Regions from separate parts of the Agarivorans sp. D1326 genome, predicted to be linked through region 3. Evidence: predicted binding sites of a transcription regulator. Region 3 holds the regulator's gene; each other region holds the start of a gene.
What was found. Region 3 encodes sigma-54, which starts transcription at its own class of promoters, with help from an activator protein. Its sites were predicted from a motif close to GTTGGCACGNNNNTNGNNT; they were not measured.
Positions count from the first base shown of each region.

Region 1: a site for sigma-54 is predicted at 2,409-2,427, ahead of flgF (flagellar basal-body rod protein FlgF). Genes of this name have one in related genera too.
Region 2: a site for sigma-54 is predicted at 3,097-3,115, ahead of glnA (glutamate--ammonia ligase). Genes of this name have one in related genera too.
Region 4: a site for sigma-54 is predicted at 1,904-1,922, ahead of xdp1 (exosortase-dependent surface protein XDP1). Genes of this name have one in related genera too.

Region 1 covers NZ_JBTWEN010000001.1:433,509-438,998, forward strand. Annotated here, with positions in the region: gene ACYFDN_RS01895 (flagellar basal body P-ring protein FlgI) at 1-92, opposite strand, end outside; gene flgH (flagellar basal body L-ring protein FlgH) at 117-791, opposite strand; gene flgG (flagellar basal-body rod protein FlgG) at 818-1,606, opposite strand; gene flgF (flagellar basal-body rod protein FlgF) at 1,623-2,369, opposite strand; gene flgE (flagellar hook protein FlgE) at 2,524-3,861, opposite strand; gene ACYFDN_RS01920 (flagellar hook assembly protein FlgD) at 3,894-4,565, opposite strand; gene flgC (flagellar basal body rod protein FlgC) at 4,576-4,995, opposite strand; gene flgB (flagellar basal body rod protein FlgB) at 4,995-5,393, opposite strand.
Region 2 covers NZ_JBTWEN010000008.1:86,657-92,146, reverse strand. Annotated here, with positions in the region: gene glnL (nitrogen regulation protein NR(II)) at 1-909, opposite strand, end outside; gene ACYFDN_RS15605 (DUF4124 domain-containing protein) at 959-1,501, opposite strand; gene glnA (glutamate--ammonia ligase) at 1,606-3,012, opposite strand; gene typA (translational GTPase TypA) at 3,354-5,174, shown strand; gene ACYFDN_RS15590 (PEP-CTERM/exosortase system-associated acyltransferase) at 5,241-5,490, opposite strand, start outside.
Region 3 covers NZ_JBTWEN010000009.1:125,339-130,828, reverse strand. Annotated here, with positions in the region: gene rapZ (RNase adapter RapZ) at 1-830, opposite strand, end outside; gene ptsN (PTS IIA-like nitrogen regulatory protein PtsN) at 857-1,300, opposite strand; gene hpf (ribosome hibernation promoting factor) at 1,309-1,596, opposite strand; gene ACYFDN_RS17140 (RNA polymerase factor sigma-54) at 1,621-3,123, opposite strand; gene lptB (LPS export ABC transporter ATP-binding protein) at 3,176-3,901, opposite strand; gene lptA (lipopolysaccharide transport periplasmic protein LptA) at 3,901-4,380, opposite strand; gene lptC (LPS export ABC transporter periplasmic protein LptC) at 4,406-4,963, opposite strand; gene kdsC (3-deoxy-manno-octulosonate-8-phosphatase KdsC) at 4,960-5,490, opposite strand, start outside.
Region 4 covers NZ_JBTWEN010000010.1:84,461-89,950, forward strand. Annotated here, with positions in the region: gene ACYFDN_RS17745 (sulfite exporter TauE/SafE family protein) at 1-398, shown strand, start outside; gene ACYFDN_RS17750 (lipocalin family protein) at 430-969, shown strand; gene ACYFDN_RS17755 (ferredoxin--NADP reductase) at 994-1,731, shown strand; gene xdp1 (exosortase-dependent surface protein XDP1) at 1,974-2,714, shown strand; gene ACYFDN_RS17765 (tetratricopeptide repeat protein) at 2,861-5,490, shown strand, end outside.

The DNA of each region.
Region 1 (5,490 bases), on a different contig from region 3:
ATGTTTGCTACGTCTTTAACACGTGCGGCATTTACCGAATTTGCTACTAAGCATAAACCCAAGCTCAAAATTACAATGCTTCGTTTAAACATAAGATTACTCCTAAAACTCAGGGCTTAGAATGGCCAAACAGGACCATTAAAGAATTTAGATAACCATCCCTGATTAGTGGTATTAGCAAAATCGCCGGTACCACCATATTGAATGCGTGCATTGGCAATGCGTAACGATGTAATAGAGTTATCTGGTGCTACGTCTTCAGGGCGTATAATGCCCGTTAAGCGAATATACTCATTACCGTTATTCAACATTAGCCATTTTTCGCCGCTAATGATTAGATTGCCGTTGGCCAATACTTGAACAACATTAACCGAAATATTGCCATTTAAGCTGTTACTTTGAGCAGCGTCGGCTTCACCTGTAAAATCACTACTTTGGCTTAAACCAAGTTCTATTGGATTACCGTTAATTGTAGCTACACCACCAGGTACTGTGATTTGGTTTAGATTTAAGTTCTTGTCTTTAGCCAACTCATTACTGGCTGATTTGCTGGCCTGAGTACGCTCAGCTAAGGTCACCACAATAATGTCACCAATCCGGTGGGCTTTTTTATCTGAGTACAAATTATTGGCGCCATTTTCGGTGAATAGTGAACCAGTAATTCTTGCTTCTACGGCCACATCTTCTGGATATACCGGCGCAAACTCAGGATCATCGGGCACTACGGCGGTGTTTACACTGGCACAGCCAGCCATTGCCATACAGGTTGCTACTACCATTAGTTTATTCATGAGCAATCCCTCTCTCTAAACTTTGATTACAGTTGCTGCGTTGCGAAGGTCAACATTTGGTCTACGGTTGAAATTACCTTTGAATTCATCTCGTAAACCCGTTGCGCCTCAATTAAGTTAACCAGCTCCTCGGTCACATTCACGTTTGAAGTTTCTAAAGAACCTTGACGGATAGCGCCTAAACCATTCTCTGATGCAATACCATTTTGGGGAGCACCACTAGCGCCGGTTTCTAAATACAAGTTTTGGCCACGAGGCTCTAATCCAGAAGGATTAACAAAGTCAGTAATGGTAATTTGGCCAATAACTTGACTGTCGGTTTGTCCAGGTAAGCGAACACTTACCTCGCCGTCTTCACCTACGGTAAAGCTTTGTGCATCTTCAGGTACTTGAATTTCTGGCTGTAAGGGATAACCAGATCCAGGTGTAACAATAGTGCCTTCATCGTTAAGACCAAATTGGCCATTACGGGTGTAAGCTGTTGTACCGTCGGGCATCAAAATTTCAAAGAAACCACGCCCATCAATCATTAAATCAAAAGCGTTATCGGTAGTTTGCACATTACCTTGGTCATGGTTTTTTTGAGTGGCGATAACTTTAGCACCGGCACCAATCATTAAGCCCGATGGCATAGTCGTGTTTTGAGACGAACGGCCACCCGGTTGGTTAATCGTTTGGTAAAGCAAGTCTTCAAATACTGCGCGACTTTTTTTGTAACCAACAGTACTGGCATTGGCTAAATTGTTTGAAATAACCGAGACGTTGGTTTGTTGGGCATCTAAGCCAGTTTTACTGATCCATAATGCGGGATGCATAATACGCTCCTTATACCTAGCTTAATCGCAACAAGTTGTTGGTTGCTTTTTCGTTTTCTTCAGCGGTTTTCATCATTTTTATTTGCATTTCAAATTGACGTTGCATGCTGATCATATGTGTCATTTCTTGCACTGGGTTCACGTTACTTCCTTCCAGCGCTCCCTTAACCAACTCAACGGTGGCATCGGGCAGATAAGGTTGACCATTGGTGGCACGAAATAAACCGTCGTCGCCTTTAGTTAACTCGCCAGCAAAAGGATTGCTTAGCTTAATTCGGTTAACTTCTTCCAAGGCATCGGCAGGTGCGCCTTCTGGCCTAATTTCTATGGTGCCATCTTCGTTAATTTCTAGCTTTTCAACAGGTAGGGGAATAATGATTGGCGCGTCTTGATTACCTAATACGGGCTGCCCTTGCATGGTTTGTAAAACACCAGCGGCTGAAATGGTAAAGTTACCATTCCGAGACAACGCTTCATTACCATCCTTGTCTTGGACCGAAATCCAACCTTCACCTTTAATCGCCACGTCTAAATCCCGACCAGTGGTTTTTAACAGACCATCGGTAAAGTTTTGAGTTGGGCGCTCGGTCATAGCAAATACCCGAGATGGCATGCCTGGCCCGAAAGCCTGCATAGAGCGTGCATTCTCTAAATCGGCTTTAAAGCCTGTGGTATTTGCATTTGCAAGGTTGTTACCTCGTACCGCGAGCGAGTGCATGTTTTGTTTTGCACCGGTCATCGATATATAAAGTAGTTGGTCCATGTCTATTTCCTACGTCAATTAGCTGACTCAAAGGAAATAAAGCAATTAGAATGCCAGAAGATAAAAGATGAGAAATATGATTAAAAAAGCCAATTGAATCAATAAAATAAAAAGGCAGTCAAGGCTGCCTTTTTGCTCAAATGCTAATTGGCTATTAACGTATCTGAATAATAGTTTGCTGTAGCGTTGAGTTAACTTCTAAGGCACGAGAGTTAGCCTGGAAGTTACGCTGAGCACTAATCAAATTAACCAACTGCTCGGTTAAGTTAACGTTAGCTTGTTCTAAAGAAGCAGAGTTGATTTTACCGAAAGTCCCCGAGTTACCTTCACCGGCAATCGCTTCACCACTTAACTGGGTTTGCTGCCATGAGGTATCACCGATTTGCGCTAAACCTTGGTTATTGGCAAATTTAGCAACCGATACTTTAGCAATATTGGTTGTTTGACCATTACTGTAAGAGGCAACAACCAAACCATCTGGGCCAATATCAATACCTGTCAATTTACCAACGGTAGAACCATCTTGCGATAAACTAGATACTTCAAAGGCTGAGTTGTACTGAGTTGGGCCATTTAGGTTAAAAGTAATGGTTTGCGTTGGATCTACAGAACCCGTTACCGGATCCCATACACCACCAGGGCCGTTTGGTGGAGCAGTACCAAGCGCTACAGTCTCAATAATAAGTGGCGCTGTAGATGCTAATGCACCGGTATTATCAAAAGTTAAAGTCGCTGATGCAGGGATATTTGGATTAGGGTTACCCGCGTTAGGGGTATTAGCTGTACCACCTGCAACATCTACTGGCATACCGTCAATGTATATTAACTTGTGCCATGTGTTAGCCGTGGTGTCATCTTTAATAAAGAAGGTCTCAGCAACATGCGAGCCACCTTGAGAATCATACACCGTCACCGAAGTGGCAGACGTGTAGGTATTGCTGTCGGTTGGGTCGAAATCGCCTATATCATGAGTAGTACCGCTCGATGGCAAGTTAAAACTCATATCAACTTGGCTAGTCATGGTAGGGTTACCTACTTCAGCACTAATTTGAATTGCGCTGGTTGCAGCCATACTCACCGCTGAAGGCGTGCCGCTGTTGTTCACGGTATAACCTTGTAGGTATTGACCTTGCGAGTTAACAATAAAGTTATCAGCATTTAACTTAAACGCACCCGCACGAGTAAACTCTCGTGTTTGAGTGGTTAAGTCTGATGCGGTAACAAAAAAGCCTTCGCCACTGATCGCCATATCTAAGGCATTCTGGGTAAAGTTAAGACTACCTTGGTGGAATTGCTGAGCTACATCTACAGTTTTAACACCATTACCTACTGCGGTACGAGCATTTGAGAAAATCGATGTTGCATACACATCGGCAAACTCAGCACGCGACTCTTTAAAACCAATGGTGTTGACGTTAGCAATATTGTTCGCCGTTACGTCAAGATCCTTTTGCGAGGCATTGATGCCGCTTAGAGCGATATTAAATGACATCTCTCAATCTCCTATCGTTTTACTATTCTTTGTTAGGCCTTGGCTACTTCGAGAACATCGCTCATTGCAATGCCACCTAAGCCTTCTAAATTGACGACTACGCCAGATGTGCCACCAGCTAAGCTCACGCTACCTACGCTTGCATATGTTGCGGTGGGTAAACTGATCTCTTTACCGCCCTGAACACCATTAACTTTAATGTTGTACTTACCTTCTGGCATTGGATTCCCATTGGAATCGGTGCCGTCCCAAGAGAATGGCATGTTGCCGCTTCCCTCACCTAAGTCGATAACTTTGACGACTTCACCCGCCGCGTTCTCGACCGAAACTTTTACATTGGTTGTTGCTGCACCAGTTACCGCTACACCGTCAAAACCAGTACCACCGTTATGTCCGTAATCTAGCGGGACTAACACTTTCTGGCCCACTAAAGTTGACGCCTGCAAGGCAGCCGATGAATTCATGATCGAGTTCATGGTGTCAAACTTAGTACCAAGCTCAGCAATCCCCTCGGAAGTCTGAAAGCTCGCCATTTGCGCAATCATCTCAGCGTTATCAACGGGTTTACTTGGATCTTGATACTGCAACTGAGTAGTAAGCAGTGAGAAGAAATCCTCTTGCCCCAATGACTGATTGTTATTGCTCTCTGGAACAACCGACTCTGGTTGCCAATAATTATTTTGTAACGGATCAATAGTAGACACTGGCTACTCCTTAACTTTTACCCAGATTGAGCGTGCTATTTAGCATTTGCTTAGCGGCTTCAGTTACTTGAACATTGGCTTGATAGGAGCGAGAAGCACTCATCATGTCGGCCATTTCTTCAATAACGTTGACGTTTGGCTTGAAGATATACCCTTCTTCATTAGCCATGGGGTGTTCTGGGTAATACTCTTTACGCAACGGAGCATCTGATTCAACTATGCCCGCTACTTTAACTTGTGCAGATTCAACTTGTGCTTGAGATGCTTTATTTAACTCAGCCTCAAACACTGGTTTTCTTGCTCGATACGTTTGATCGATACTTGAACTAATACTGTCGGCATTGGCTAGGTTACTGGCAGTGGTATTTAAACGTACCGACTGCGCCTTCATGGCCGAAGCTGAAATATCAAAAACATTAAAAAAGCTCATTATTGACCTCCCTTAATTGCATTACGTAAGCCACTAAACTTGCTTGAAAGAAAGTTTATACCTGCTTGATATTCCAGGCCATTTTGCATAAATGCAGCTTTCTCTTTTTGTACATCAACGGTATTACCGTCACCGGTGTCTGGTTGATCCGGCACTTGAAAACCTAGTTCGGCAAACTGGCTGTTACCGCCGCTGATGTGGCGCTCATTAGTGATGTGCATTCCACCACCCTGCTTACTTTTAGCGGCAGCAAATGCTTTATTAAAATCTATATCTCGTGCTTTATAGTTAGGTGTATCAGCATTAGCAATGTTACTTGCAATCACCTCAGAACGGCGGGCTCTTACACCTACAGTATGCTGATGAACGCCTAATGCTTTATCAAATGTTATTGCCATATACACCTCGTTACACTTCTACGAAGAATATTTAGCAAGAGCTGTGCCAGAGTTTTTTTGACGCTTTTTGTTCAACTAACTAAGGAACTTAGTTGTA
Region 2 (5,490 bases), on a different contig from region 3:
AATGCCTGGTCCATTGTCGATAATTCTGATTTCTGCAGCCAATTTAAAGCGCTGGCCGGCAATTGTTGCTTGATGAGCGGTACGGGTAATAATGTTGATACTCCCGCCTTTTTCACCCAAGGCTTGAACCGCATTTTGAACAATATTGAGGAAAGCCTGAAGCAGTTGCTCATGGTCCATCTCAAAATCTGGAATGCTAGGGTCGTAGTCGCGCTCAACGCTAATGCCTTCTGGTAGATCAAGCTTAACCAGCTGGCGTACTTTTTCGAGTACTGAATGCACATTGTGCAGTTCATGCAAGCCTGGACGCTGAGGGCCAAGCAAACGATCAACTAGCTTTCTTAAGCGGTCAGCTTGCTCAATAATAATGCCGGTGAATTCTTTCAGTTCTGGGTTAACTAACTCTTTTTCTAGCAACTGCGCTGCGCCACGCAAACCACCAAGCGGGTTTTTAATTTCATGAGCTAAGCCGCGAACCAGTTCTTTCGCTGCTTGTTGCTGGGCGTGTTGATAAAGTTCTTGAGAGATCTTCTTTTGCTGGCCGATGGCGCGCATTTCCAGCATCAGCAAATTTTGGTTTTGGTTGTTGATTCGTGTAGCAGATAGCTCAACCAACGCATGATGACTATCGAAAACCAATGTCACTTCATTATCGGTAAAACTTTGCCCAGAGCTACATACGGTGCCCAGTTTACTGAGGTCCAGTGAGCTATGTTTTACTTGGGTGGCCAGCGGCTCATCAATAAGCCGCTTAGCGCTTTGACCGAGTAGTTGTTCAGCTGAAGCATTAACGTATTGAATCTTTAGCTCTGCATCAAGCAGCACTATGGCCGTTACTTGATTTTCCAATACTAAGCGCTCGAGCCCAGAAATATCTAACACTACTCTCTCCTGAATGATACGCACCATTTTGGTGCTCCTGCACTGAGTTTAACCTCAAAAAGCAGAGAGTGACTAATTAGCCTCCCCCTGCTGAGGCCGCTCCTGCGCCAAATGCGTTAGCGCGGTGCAAGAATACGGTTATGGGCTTAGACGATGCAATTTCCTTGCCTGAATCATCAACTAGCTGCACCTGAATTGTATGGGCGCCGCGATCAATGTTGGTGAGCTGGAAGCTACCCATTTTAGTGATTTGCCCCTGTGGTACGCCATCAAGCACCAATTTGTAGCCCATGCTGTTTAAGGGAAGCGGGGTAGAGCTAGCACTGATTGAGATTTTGCCTTCGTTATCTCGAATGGTTTGCTCATGGCTCGGGCTAGTGATGTTAACTTGATACTGAATAGGCTTTTGTTTCTTTTTCAGTGGGGTACGCGGTGTCACAATGGGGCCGTCAGTGGCCGGAGGAGCAACATCTACCTTGAGTTCAGTGGCGCCAACTTGAGGGCGGTCTGAGAAATGCGTTACACCATCCTGATCAACCCATTGATAAATTTTGTCAGCAGCTTGGGTACCAAAGACTGCGCCACTGATTAATAAAGCTATAGCAAACCATTTGCTCATTGATAATTCCTCCATTCAACTTGCTAAAGGTGGGCAAAAACGTATTGAAAAGCAATAAAAAAACCCGCTTTAAAGCGGGTTTTTTAAGCCGTGTAACGTTTTGTTTATACGCTGTAGTACAATTCGAACTCAAGTGGGTGAGTTGTCATGTTGATGCGCTCAACGTCAGCAGATTTCAATGCGATGTAAGAATCGATGTAATCGTTGCTGAATACGCCGCCAGCAGTTAAGAATTCACGGTCAGCATCTAGGTTCGCTAGTGCATTTTCAAGTGAAGTTGCCACTTGTGGAATTTCAGCCGCTTCTTCTGCAGGTAGGTCGTATAAATCCTTGTCCATAGCGTCGCCAGGGTGGATTTTGTTTTTGATTCCGTCAAGGCCAGCCATCAACATTGCAGAGAATGCTAAGTATGGGTTGGCTGTTGGATCCGCAAAACGTACTTCAATACGACGCGCTTTAGGCGATGGTACTACTGGGATACGAATAGACGCTGAACGGTTACGCGCTGAGTAAGCTAGCATAACTGGTGCTTCGAAGCCTGGTACCAAACGCTTGTAAGAGTTAGTTGAAGCGTTAGCAAAAGCATTAATAGCTTTAGCGTGCTTGATGATACCGCCAATGTAGAACAATGCAGTTTCAGATAGGCCGCCGTATAGGTCGCCAGCAAATAAGTTTTCGCCGTCTTTCCAAATTGATTGGTGAACGTGCATACCGCTACCGTTATCACCAACAACTGGCTTAGGCATAAAGGTTGCTGTTTTACCGTAAGCGTGAGCTACGTTATGAACAACATACTTAAGAACCTGAGTTTCATCGGCTTTTTCAACGATAGAGTTGAATTTAGTTGCGATTTCGTTCTGACCAGCTGTAGCTACTTCGTGGTGGTGAGCTTCAACAGTTTGACCCATTTCTTCAAGAACTAGACACATTGCTGAGCGAAGGTCTTGTGAAGAATCAACTGGAGCTACTGGGAAGTAACCGCCTTTAACGCCAGGACGGTGACCAGTGTTGCCGTCTTCGAAGTGCTTGTCTGAGTTCCAAGATGCTTCATCAGCATCAATTTTGTACATAGAACCTGACATGTCAGTTTTGTATTTAACATCGTCAAACAAGAAGAACTCTGGCTCTGGACCAAAGTATGCTGCGTCAGCAATACCAGTAGAACGCATGTACTCTTCAGCACGCTTAGCTACAGAACGTGGGTCACGGTCGTAACCTTGCATTGTAGAAGGCTCTAGAATATCACAACGGATGTTTAGTGTAACTTCTTCTGTGAATGGGTCTAATACAGCAGTAGCTGGATCAGGCATCAATACCATGTCTGATTCGTTAATGCCTTTCCAACCTGAGATTGAAGAGCCATCAAACATTTTACCGTCTGAGAAGAAATCTTCGTCAACTTGGTGAGATGGAATAGATACGTGTTGCTCTTTACCTTTAGTATCAGTAAAGCGTAGGTCAACAAATTTAACTTCTTGCTCTTTAAGCAAAGCTAAAACTTCTGCAGACATGTTTTTAACCTCCAGTGTCATCAAAATTGATGGTTCAATCGATTTAATAGTTATTTATACGAATAATCGTGGTTGTGTTGCATCAAGCTAAAACTATGCCAACACATAAGGTGCTGATTTTAATGGCTAAAAATTGATTAGGCATCAATTTAGTGCAGAGCTTTGCACTTTGTTGGTGCCATTCTTGTCCATTTTGGTGCAGTGAGTTTTTGGCCTTAGCTATCATACCCTAATTGGGTAGCGGAAAAACCGTGATCAACTTAAAACTATGAGAATTTGCCGTTTATATGTACAATGGCGCACTTTTTACTTTTACCTCACAATAAAAAGGGCTGAAAGCCGTGCTAGATAAGTTAAGAAACATCGCCATTATTGCTCACGTAGACCACGGGAAAACTACCCTGGTAGACAAATTACTGCAGCAATCTGGAACCCTACAAACGCGTGGTGATGCTGAAGAGCGGGTAATGGACTCAAACGATCTTGAAAAAGAACGTGGTATTACCATTTTGGCAAAAAACACGGCGATTGAGTGGAACGATTACCACATCAATATCGTAGATACCCCTGGACACGCCGACTTCGGTGGTGAGGTAGAACGTGTTTTATCTATGGTTGACTCTGTATTGTTGTTGGTAGATGCCCAAGAAGGCCCAATGCCGCAAACCCGTTTTGTTACTCAGAAAGCATTCGCCCAAGGTTTAAAACCTATTCTGGTAATCAACAAAATTGATAAGCCAGGCGCTCGTCCTGATTGGGTAATGGACCAAGTATTTGATTTGTTCGATAACTTAGGTGCTACCGATGACCAGTTAGATTTCCAAGTGGTTTACGCATCTGCGTTAAACGGCTGGGCTAGCTCAGAAGAAGGCGTAGAAACTGACAACATGGAACCTTTGTTCCAAGCTATCGTTGATAACGTTGCTCCACCTGAAGCTAAAGAAGGCGAAGGTTTGCAAATGCAAATCTCTCAGCTTGATTACAACTCTTATGTTGGTGTTATTGGTGTTGGTCGTGTATCACGCGGCAGTGTTAAACCAAACCAACAAATCACTGTTGTGGGTGCCGATGGTAAAACCCGGAACGGAAAAGTAGGTCAAGTATTAGGTTATTTAGGCCTAGATCGCCATGAAGTAACCGAAGCTAACGCCGGTGACATCATCGCTATTACTGGTTTAGGCGAGTTAAAAATCTCTGACACCATTTGTGATCAAACCAATGTAGAAGCATTGCCTGCCTTGTCAGTGGATGAACCTACCGTAACCATGACTTTCCAAGTAAACACTTCTCCGTTTGCTGGTAAAGAAGGTAAGTACGTTACTTCTCGAAACATTCTTGAGCGTTTACAACAAGAGTTGGTTCATAACGTTGCACTACGTGTTGAAGAGACTGATGATCCAGATAAGTTCCGTGTTTCTGGTCGTGGTGAGCTACACCTAGGTATTTTGATTGAAAACATGCGCCGCGAAGGCTTCGAGCTAGCGGTATCTCGCCCAGAAGTAATTCTGCGCACTGTAGATGGCCAGTTAGAAGAACCTTATGAAGTAGTGACTATTGATGTTGAAGAAGAGCATCAAGGTAGCATTATGGAGCAGCTTGGTTTGCGTAAAGGCGAGCTAACTGACATGGCGCCAGATGGCAAAGGCCGTATTCGTATGGACTTCATGATCCCATCACGTGGTTTGATTGGTTTCCAAACCGAGTTTATGACCTTAACCTCAGGTTCTGGTCTGCTTTACCATACTTTCGATCATTATGGTCCACACAAAGGTGGAGTAATTGGTCAACGTCAAAATGGTGTGCTTATTTCTAATGCAACCGGTAAAGCCTTAACGTACGCCTTGTTTAATCTTCAAGAGCGTGGCCGTTTGTTTACTCAGCATGCTGATGAAGTATATGAAGGTCAGGTTGTGGGTATTCACGCTCGTGACAACGACTTAACAGTAAACTGTTTGAAAGGTAAGCAGCTAACGAACGTTCGTGCATCAGGTACCGATGAAGCGCAAGTACTTACGCCGCCAATCGTAATGACCCTTGAGCAAGCGCTTGAGTTTATTGATGACGACGAGTTGGTAGAAGTAACACCAGAGAACATCCGCATTCGTAAACGTCACTTAACTGAGAATGAGCGTAAACGTGCATCTCGCCCGCCTAAAGCTTAAGGTGAGCTAAGATTTATAAAGGCAGCCTAGGCTGCCTTTTTTATTGCATGTTTATACCTGAAGTAACTATCTATTCTGGCCCACTGCATCTAACTGATTAGTGCTCGCTAATAGTGCAGGGCTGGGGTTGACCGTTTGTTTTATTAGTTCAAACAAAGGTTGATATAACAGCGGTAAGTGTTCTTGGAAACGTTCAACCGTAATATGGTAAGCCGCGCGGATGCCATGATAATCGATATTTGGCCCAATTCTGGTCATTTTAATGCCGAACATAGAAAGGCTGCGAGCAAGTTTGGGCTCAACCATTACGTACGCA
Region 3 (5,490 bases):
GTTCGGTGGCGTCGTTGCACTTTTCGATGAGCGCTAAAGAGGCTAGCAAGTTGCTCGGCCACATACACCGAGCGGTGTTGTCCGCCAGTACAGCCAATCGCAATGGTTAAATAGGCGCGGTTGTTAGCTTCTAAATGCGGTAACCAAGATTGCAATAACTGGCTAATCTGCTCGATATATTGAGTAACTAAAGGCTGCGCAGCCAAGTATTCTTGCACGGCTTTATCTAAGCCGGTAAGTGGGCGTAGCTCTTCTTGCCAATGTGGGTTAGGTAAAAAACGCGCATCAAACATGTAGTCGGCATCGTTAGGCACACCATTTTTAAATCCAAAGGATTCGAACACCAAAATTAGCTGTTGTTGTTGGTCACCAGTAACGCGCGAGCGAATTAAGCCGCTTAGCTCGTGTACAGATAAACGGGAAGTGTCGATACGCAAATCGGCATTTCTAGAAATGGGGGCTAATAGCTCGGTTTCTGACTCAATCGCTTCTGCTAAAGATAAATTGCTTTGGCTAAGCGGGTGTACCCTGCGTGTTTCGCTGTAACGGCGGATCAGCGCTTCATCCTTCGCATCTAAAAAAATGCTTAATAGATTAATGTCTGGTCCTGCATCTCGTATTAGCTGTCCTACCGGTGATAGCTCATCGGGAAGATTTCGAATATCAATGCTAATTGCTACTTTAGAATAGGTTTTTTTTAAGTTGTCGATAAGTGATTGCCAAAGCACAACCGGCAAGTTGTCGACGCAATAGTAGCCGAGATCTTCCAATACTCTTAAGGCGACGGTTTTACCTGAACCCGAGCGCCCACTAACGATGATCAGTTCCATGATAATCCCTAAGGCTGATAAGAGTATTAGGCTACCATGATGTCGTACAATTCGTCATCACTTTGTGCACAACGAAGTTGTTTACATATTTGCTTATCGTTAAGTTTTTCAGCTACTTGAGCAAGAGTATTAAGATGTTGCTTACATTGGTCTTCGGGTACTAGTAATGCAAATACCAAGTCTACTGGCTTGTTATCTATAGCATCGAAGGAAATAGGGGGATCGCAACGCAAGAAAACCGCTGTGGCTTGATGCTGGTTGTCGATACGGCCATGAGGAATAGCAATACCTTGGCCAATACCTGTGCTGCCCATTTTTTCTCGATTTAACAAGCTTTCAAAAATGCATTGGGTAGTGGTATCAAGCTGTTTGGCAGCCAGTTCGCTTACTATTTCTAGGGCGCGTTTTTTTGAAGAGCATTGAACTGCACTTTGGGTGCAGTCCAAGCTAAGTACTTTATTTAGTTGCATGGGGGTGGCTAACGTTTGTTAAGTTTTTCTTTATGTTTGATGACTTGGCGATCAAGTTTATCAATCAGGCTGTCGATGGCGGCATACATGTCAGAATGCTCAGAGGTTGCAAATACTTCGCCGCCGTTTAAATGTAATGTGGCTTCAGCAATTTGGTTCAGTTTTTCTACGTTGAGGATGACGTGAACGTTATTGATCTGATCGAATCGTCGGGTGAGTTTGGCAAACTTGGTGTGGACATATTCTTTCAAAGATTCAGTTATTTCTACGTGGTGTCCAGTAAGGTTAATTTGCATTGATATCTTCCCCTTTTAGTGGCCTTAGATAAGGCTCTTACGTTGGTTAGAAGGTGGAATTGCTAAAGACTCACGATATTTAGCAATCGTACGTCTTGCCACCTTGATCCCCTGATCTGCCAAAATATCAGCAATTTTGCTGTCGCTGAGTGGTTTACTGGTATTTTCGGCAGCTACCAGTTTCTTGATTAATGCACGAATAGCGGTTGATGAACACTCACCCCCGCCATCGGTAGCCACATGGCTAGAAAAGAAATACTTAAGCTCGAAGATGCCGCGAGGTGTATGCATGAATTTTTGGGTGGTTACCCGGGAAATGGTGGATTCATGCATTTCTACAGCTTCTGCAACATCGTTCAGTACCATTGGCTTCATGGCTTCTTCGCCATACTCAAAAAACGCCTGTTGATGATGAACAATGCAGTTGGATACTTTTAATAGGGTTTCGTTGCGGCTCTCGATACTTTTTATAAACCACTTGGCTTCTTGTAAGTGGCTACGAATAAACTGGGTATCGTTAGCGTTGGTAGAGGTTTTACTTAAAGATGCGTAGTGCGAGTTAACACGCAACTTAGGCATTGCATCTGGGTTGAGTTCTACAACCCAGCGTCCTTGGCGTTTTACAACCGATACATCCGGGATTACATACTGGGCTTGATTAGGCTCAACCGCGTTACCAGGTCGAGGTTCAAGCGTATGAATCAAACGCATGACTTCGCGTAACTGGTCTTCTTTAAGTTTGGTTTTGCGGGCTAATAGACGAAAATCGCGATTAGCTAATACATCAATGTGATTCGAAACTACATCTTTGGCTTCATTTAGCCAAGGTGTGTCTTCGGCAAAACGGCTTAATTGGATTAGTAAACACTCTTGCAGCGAGCGCGCTGCTATACCAACAGGGTCGAAATGTTGGATGCGTTTAAGTACTGCTTCTACTTCATCTAGCTCTACGTCTAAGTCATTGTTATCGCTTGAACGTAAGCCTTCTAATAGCTGCTCACAGTCTTGGGTTAGGTAGCCCGATTCATCTACCGCATCAATAATGGCTAAGGCAATAGCTTGGTCTACTTCACTAAATGGAGTAAGTTGCATTTGCCACAATAAGTGGTCTTGTAAAGAGTCGACAGTTTCGCCCTGAAACAACATATCGTTGTCATCGCTCACGGCGCTGCCAGATGAGCTGGCTGGGGCAGAACTGGCGCTGTAGATATCGTCCCAAGTAGAGTCAACAGGAAGGTCGTCAGAAACAGTTTCTTGATTAATGGCATCACCTGCTTCAATTTGACTGTTGTCTATGTCCGCAGTGGATTCGGCCTCGGTAGACTTCTCATTGGCAGATTTAGCGTCGGTTGCGTCACTATCACTGGCGTGAGACTCATCCGCCTCAAGCAGAGGGTTACTTTCCAGAGCCTCTTGAATCTCTTGCTGTAAATCCAGTGTTGAAAGCTGGAGTAAGCGAATGGCCTGTTGTAACTGGGGGGTCATGGTTAACTGCTGACCAAGACGCAACTGCAAAGATGCTTTCATTAACTACCGCTGTTCCTTCTTCTTATTGTCTTTTTTTAAACTTGCACTTTAACTATAGCTTGAATTGTTCTCCGAGATAAACTCGTTTCACATGTTCGTTTTCGAGAATTTCTTCTGGCTTTCCTGAGGCTATCAATTCGCCTTGGCTAACGATATAGGCATGCTCACAAACATCGAGAGTTTCTCGAACATTGTGGTCGGTAATTAGTACACCTAGACCGCGATCACGTAGGTGTTCAATGATCTTTTTAATATCGATAACAGAAATAGGATCTACCCCTGCGAAGGGTTCGTCAAGCAAAATAAACTTGGGTGCGGCGGCTAGCGCTCGAGCAATCTCAACTCTTCGGCGTTCACCACCCGACAAGCTCATGCCTAGGTTTTTGCGAATATGGCCAATGTGAAACTCTTCAAGAAGGTCGTCTAATGCACCAATTTGTTGCTCTTTATCGAGGTCTTTTCGGGTCTCTAATACGGCAAGAATGTTCTTCTCCACAGATAAGCGGCGAAAGATAGACGCTTCTTGCGGAAGGTAGCCAATGCCTTTGCGTGCGCGGGTATGCATCGCTGTACTCGAAATATCGTCATCATCGATGAGGATGCGGCCTTGGTCACGAGGCACCAAACCCACCACCATGTAAAAAGTGGTTGTTTTGCCAGCACCGTTTGGACCTAACAAGCCAACAATTTTACCTGTTTCCACATTTAGACTTACGTTTTTAACTACCTTACGGCCCTTGTAGGCTTTAGCTAGGTTTTCAGCAATTAGGGTACTCATTATTGCTGGTCTTCCTTGGGCGTTAGTTCGTCAAGCTGCTGAGGCAGGAAAATAGTGGTTACACGGCTGTTTTCGTCGCCTTGTGCCACCATTTCTTGTTTATTGATGCTGTATTTGATCATTTTACCTTTTACCAAGCTCTCTTCTTGTTTGAGCTGAGCATTGGTAGTGAGTGTTAGCGTTTGGGTTTTTAGGTCGTAACGCACTTCGTTAGCCTCAGCTTCAATTGGCTTGCCGCTATCAAGTAATTGATAAAACGTTGCTGGTTCGCCTTTAGCGATCATTACTTCGCTGCCTTTTTCCTCGCTACCAATAACACTGAGTTCTTCGGCGTGCATTTTAATCGAGCCTTGAGTCACCACAACATTATTGTAAAAGGTGACTCGGTTTTCTTTGATATTGACCTGCTGGCGGTCAGCATCAACAATAATTTGTTTGTTGAAGTCGTCTTCTAGTGCTTGTGAACCCCAAGAAAGCATAAACAAGCTAGCCGCAAGTGCTAACTTACTCTTGTGGGTTGTGGTAAACCGCTTCGATATCATCTAATAAAGTCACTATTTCGTTGGCTAAATCACCGTCCATGCCAACGCCATACAGTTCGTATGAAGGGCCATAAACGGTAACAGGTTGATCGCTGCTCATGGTTTCTGTTTGCAGGTCGATCTCCAATTTTTCGGTTATTAAGTCGCGAACATACTCGCCACGGCTTAAATTTTTAATTACTACATTGTCATTTAAAATGACGTTTTGCTGCTGCTGTACTGTAGCGTGATCGGCCACAATTTGCCATACAGGTTGGCTTGGATCTGGGTACACTAAGATCTTAGGTTGAGCAAAAGTTGTGTGCTTAAGTTGTTCAAAAAACTCCATTTCCTCAGCATAGATTCGATAGCGCGGGCTGCCGTCTTCGCCAAAACTCACGCTGTAGAGCTTTTCGGCAACAAAGTTTGGTTTGCTGGCTTCGCGTTTAGCACTTAGCTGCTGAGTTTCCGACGGGCTAAGCTGCCACAGCACCAAGGCTAAGAGAAATAAGCCCGCAAAGAACCAGGTTGGGCGATTCATACACTCATACCTTGAGCATTATCAAGCTCGCCTTTTGCTTGCAGTATTAGATCGCAAAGCTCACGAACTGCACCAAAACCACCACGGGTTTGGGTGATAAAGTTGGCACGTTGTTTACACAAGGGGTGAGCATCTTGCACGGCTACACCTAAACCACAGGCTCGCATTACTGGGGTGTCGACCACATCATCACCAATATAGGCTACGTTTTCAGGTGCTAATGACAATTGTTCAAGCATTTGCTGGTAGGCGACGAGTTTGTCTTGTTGGCCTTGGTAGATACGAGTAATTCCTAAAGCCTGCATACGCTGTTGCACAATATTAGATTGTCGACCAGTGATGATAGCGACTTCGACGCCGATATTCAGTAGCGCTTTAATGCCAAATCCGTCGTGGGTATGAAAGGCTTTAAGCTCTTCTCCGTCATTGCCCATATAAATGCGACCGTCTGAGAAAACCCCGTCTACGTCGCAAACTAAAAGTTTAATTTTTGCTGCCGCGTTGAAATTGCTCTGGCTTACCGCGCC
Region 4 (5,490 bases), on a different contig from region 3:
CTAGTGTTGTTGCCCCCGAGGCAGGAACTGAAGCGCGTAAAATGAAAGATACTCCCTCGGCTAAATGGAGCTTGGCTATCGCCGGTTTTTACGGCGGCTTTGTACAAGCTGGGGTCGGGTTTATTTTGGTTGCCGCGTTGGCTGGGAGTTTGCGCTACGATTTAGTCAGGGCTAACGCGCTTAAATTAGTATGTACCATTGCTTTTACTAGTGTGGCCTTGGTGGTGTTTATTGCACGGGACCAAGTGTTATGGCTACCAGGGTTGGTATTAGCCATAGGTTACATTATTGGTGCACATTACGCGGTTAAATTTGCCATAAAAGCTGCCGCTAATACGCTTAAATGGTTTTTGTTTGTGATGACCTTAGTAGGCTGCGTAGCCGCATTGTGGTTTTAGATCTTATAGCGGCAATTTAAAGGAAGGTAGTATGCAAAAAGTGTTAATTATCATTGCTATGCTAGCATTGGGTGCTTGCAGTTCTAAGCCTGAAGGGATTGAACCTGTTCAGAATTTCAATTTAGATAAGTACTTAGGCGCTTGGTACGAAATCGCCCGCTTGGATCATTCATTTGAGCGCGGCATGAGTCACGTTACTGCAACTTATACCCTGCGTGATGACGGCAAGGTATCTGTTCTGAATAAAGGCTTTTCCGAGCAAGACCACCAATGGTTTGAAGCAGAAGGTGTGGCGCAGTTTGTTAGTGAGCCTGATGTTGCGCACTTGAAAGTGTCATTCTTTAGGCCATTTTACGGCGCTTACGTGGTGTTTGCTTTAGATGAAAAAGACTATCAATATGCTCTAGTTGCGGGGCCAAACCGAGACTATTTGTGGTTGTTAGCGAGAAGCCCCGAGCTATCTCACGCCATTCGTACCGATTTAGTACATCAAGCTAAAGAGCTTGGATTTGATACTAGCGAACTGATTTTTGTAGAGCACCACGGTGATGTGATAGCGTCAAAAGAGTGAAGGCGTTTTACAACAGGAGCAACTATGTGGACTGAAGGTAAAGTAATTCAACGTATTGATTGGAACGATGAACTGTTTTCTTTACGCATTAAAGCAGAGATAGATCCTTTTGTGGCGGGGCAGTTTATCAAGTTGTCTGAAATGCGAGATGACAAGCGTATTGCCCGTGCTTACTCGCTGGTTAACCCTCCTAACACCGACTATTTAGAAATATTGGCTATTAAGGTGGAAGATGGGCTGTTGTCACCCAATTTACACTTATTGCGAGCTGGCGATAGCATTGAAGTTTCAACTGCGGCAGCAGGGTTTATGGTACTAGACGAAGTCCCTCTCGCTAAGCACCTTTGGTTAATTGGTACGGGCACCGGAATAGGCCCATTTTTCTCAATGTTAGAAACTCCAGAGCCTTGGGAGCGATTCGAGAAAATTGTGCTGGTTTACGGTGTACGAAAAGCTAAGGACATTGCTTATCAAGAGCTGATTGATAAGTACTTAAATGAGCAAGCGGATAAATTTGTCTTTCAAGCCATGGTAACCAGAGAAGATTGCGTCGGCGCACTCAGGGCCAGGATCCCAGCTGCACTGGAAGCGGATCAACTAGAGGATGCAGTAGGGCTTAATCTTAATGCGCAAGACTCCCAGGTGATCATGTGTGGTAATCCGCAAATGATCACTGATGCTCAAAGCATACTTGAGAATAAAGGCTTAAAGAAAAACCTTCGACGAAAGCCAGGACAAGTGACGGTAGAACGCTATTGGTAGTGTGTTTTTTGAGCGTAAATGTTACTCTTTCGTATAGAAGTTTTGTCACTTATTTGATGTATTGATTAGTAATAAGCACAAAATCTCAGCAATTGTTGTCGGTATTTTTTACAATATGACAATAATAATTTAAATCTATTATTTAAGTTGCTGTATATAAAGAGTTATTTATATTGGCTTGCTTTTTGCTTTAATCTGCTCAGTGATATTAAAAATATACATACTGCTATTTTGGGGGCACTGTGTTTAAACAAATTTTATTAGTAGCAAGTTGCGCGGTTTCGTTGTCTGCTTTCGGCTCTACTCAGACTTGGGACTTCAGCACATTTACCGAAAGCGGAAGCGGTGATGGGAATACCTTCAGTGGTAACGGCCTTACTCTTTCAGGCTGGTCTAATACCGACGGCGGCGCTCAGAATATCGAAAGTGGCGAGCTAGATTACGCAAACGGTTATGGTTTAACCTTACAAAACCGTGATGAAGGTGGTGGCTCTCCAGACCATGCAATCGACAGCTACAACAATCGCGATTGGAAGAAAGATTATGACATGGTTTTACTTAGCTTCGATGAAGCAGTAAACCTTGCTGGTTTCTCGTTGGGCTGGGCTAAAGAGGGTCGTAACAGGGAGGCTGATGTAACTGTATTAGCATACTCTGGTAACGATACTCCTACTTTAGCTGGTAGTAACTGGGGAGACGTGGCAAGTGCTTGGTCAACTGAAGCTCAGGTCGACGATGCTAACTCATACGCATATCAATCAATCAGCTCTAGTGCTTCTTCTAAGTACTGGTTAATTGGTGCATACAACCCAATCTTTGGAGATATGGGTTTCTCAACCGCTAACGATGCATTTAAGTTGGCCGGTGTTAAAGCGAATAGCCCTCAAGTACCAGTTACCAGCGTGCCAGAGCCAGGCACAGTCTTAATGTTTGCTGCTGGTTTATTTGGCATCGCATTACGTAGCAGAAAGCGCCAAGTTTAAACCAATACTTCCTTTTCCTGTTTAATCAAAAATACGAAATACTCTGTATTTCGTATTTTTTTGTCTTTTTTTTACTACCTGTTCATTAGATACTGTTTAAGGCTTAATTGACTAGCCCTTGAAGCAACAAGGAATTAGCTTTGATAATGAACAAATCTTTAGTAGCTCTGTGTTTACTGTGCGTAACAAATCTTAGCTTTGCTGATCAGCAGGCTAACGAGTACGAACTCGCCGTTAAAGCCTTTCATAGTGGAGAAGAGAATGAAGCCTTCATCCATTTAAAAAATGCACTAAAAGCTAATCCTGAACACCTTTCCTCAAAGCTACTGCTCGCCAAAGTTTATTTTAACGCAAATAACTTAGGTTCTGCTGAGAAACAGTTAGAAGAGGCTTTAGCCTTAGGGGCCGACATTAACTTGGTGTTGCCATTGCTTGGCAATATTCTAATGTTGCAGGGGAAAACTAACGAACTGCTTGCGTTTGAAGAGCGAATTAATGAGTTCTCTAAGCCGAGTTTGTTTGAGTGGAAGTTATTGCGTGGTCGAATCTATTTGAAAAGTGCTCAACCAGAATTAGCACGTAATGAATTTGAGCAAGCTACTAAACTTATGCCGAATAAGCCAAGTGCGATGAATACCTTGGCAACCTTATATTTAAGGCAAAAAGAATACGTACTTGCAGAGCAGTGGATAGAGCGCTCATTACAAATAGCCAAAAATAATGAGAGAACATGGTTGTTGAAAGGGGATTTAGCAGCGAGTCAGAACAACTTAACCCTCGCCTTGGAACACTATCAAACTGCCTATCAACTTGATCCTCAAGACCCAAAAATCTTGCGAAGTTTAGTGATGACTCACCTTAAACTCAATCAGACTGAGCAAGCTAAACGCTATTTAAAGCAGATCCAAGAACAAACGCCCAATGATCCCACGGCGATATTGATCGGTGCGACTTTGTTTGCCGGTGAAGACAATACCGAAATGGCCGAGCGAGCCTTAGCGGATTTATCTCAAAAGGTCTCAGCTGCAGAAACTGAGGAGCTAACAGACGCAAACAGCTTGCTATTTATTCAGGGGGCGTCGGAATTTATTCTAGAAAACGATGAGAAAGCCCAGCAGTACTTAAGTCAGTACTTGCGTCAAAAGCCCAGTGATCTCGGGGCAACCCGAATGCTGTCTAAGCTCTACCTTCGTAATAATGAGTCCTACAAGCTGCAGTTACTTTTGCAAGATAACTTCGATTACATTATTCGCGATTTAGGCTTGTCGGTTCAACTAGTGTATTTGTACATTGACGCTGGTAGGCTACGTGCGGCTCAACAAGCTTTTGAGCAAATTAGAGCCTACCATAGCGATTCAAATTACATGGTGATTTTGGATGCTGAATTGGCTCGGGCAAGTGGTGAGTCCGAGCGGGCCTTAAGTCTGTTGGAAGAGCTTCCTTTTACCGAGGATAACGCGCCGATAAAGTGGTTACAGTTGAAAGGCGAATTAGCTTTAGAACTGAACAAGTTTGACCAAGCTAGCCCGGTAATTGAGAGTTTAATTGCCAGAAACATAAACAATGCTAATGCGCAAAATTTAATTGCTGCTTATTACATTAAAACTGAACAAGCAGAATTGGCACTGCGTTATCTTGATGAAGTGTTAGCAACCAACCCCAATAATGTAGGTGCTAGCTTTAACAAAGCAGTGGTCTTGAGAGCGCAGGGCAGCACTGAAGAAGCACTACAAATCTTAGACACCTTGTTAGCAGTAAACAAACAGCACACGCCAAGTCACCTTTTGGCTGCTCGCATTCACCTTGAGCAAAAAAACTATCTAGAAGCGACTGAACAGCTTGATAAAGTTTTGCTATACGAACAAGACAATCGCCAGGCGCGCGAGCTAAAACTTGATACGTATATGCAGACAGCACAATGGTCGAATGCCTTAGCCGAAGTTGAGAAGCTAAATCGAGAGTATATTTTGAATGAGCGTTACTTAAGTGCTTATGCTGAAATTCTTATTCGATTAGAGCGATACGAAGACGCAGACTACCCCTTAGGTTTATTGGACAGTATTTGGAAAGAGCAGCCAAATAAGTTAATAGGCTTAGCCAGAATGCAAGCCCAAGCCAAGCAGTTAGCAAATGCTAAGAGTTCTTTATTGAAGTCTCACCAGTTGGCGCCGGAAAATATGTCAACTTTGATCCTGTTAACTAAAGTAGAACTGGAACAAAATGACTTGGAAGCTGCGGAAAAGACGGTGGCGGATTTAGCCAACAAATTTGGTGAAAGTAGCCAGTTATTTCTCCTGCAAGGCGATATTCAAATGCGCAAAAGCCAGAAGGAACAAGCGCAGCAAAAATACAGTAAAGCTGTAGAGTTGAATGCGTTTAATCGAGAGGCGGTAGTGCGTTTGTATCAACTGGCTAAACAAGGCATTGCCGATGATGCTTTTCATCAACAAATGGAAGGTTTAATTACTACTGCTGCAGAGTTGGCTTGGCATAAACGTATTTTGGCTGATAGCTATTTGCACCATAAGCAGCTTGTTAAAGCTCAACAACACTATGAAGACTTACTCGCCTTGCCAGCATTAAAGCAAGATCCGGGTATTTTGAATAATTTAGCAAATATTTACTCTGGCCAAGACTTAGATAAAGCTTATCAAACCGTTGCACAGGTAGTAGAGCAGGGTGCTAAAAACGCCGCTATTTTGGACACTATTGGGTGGATTGAAGTACAGCGTGGCAATGTTGACCAGGGTTTAGTTTACTTACGAGAAGCCTACAC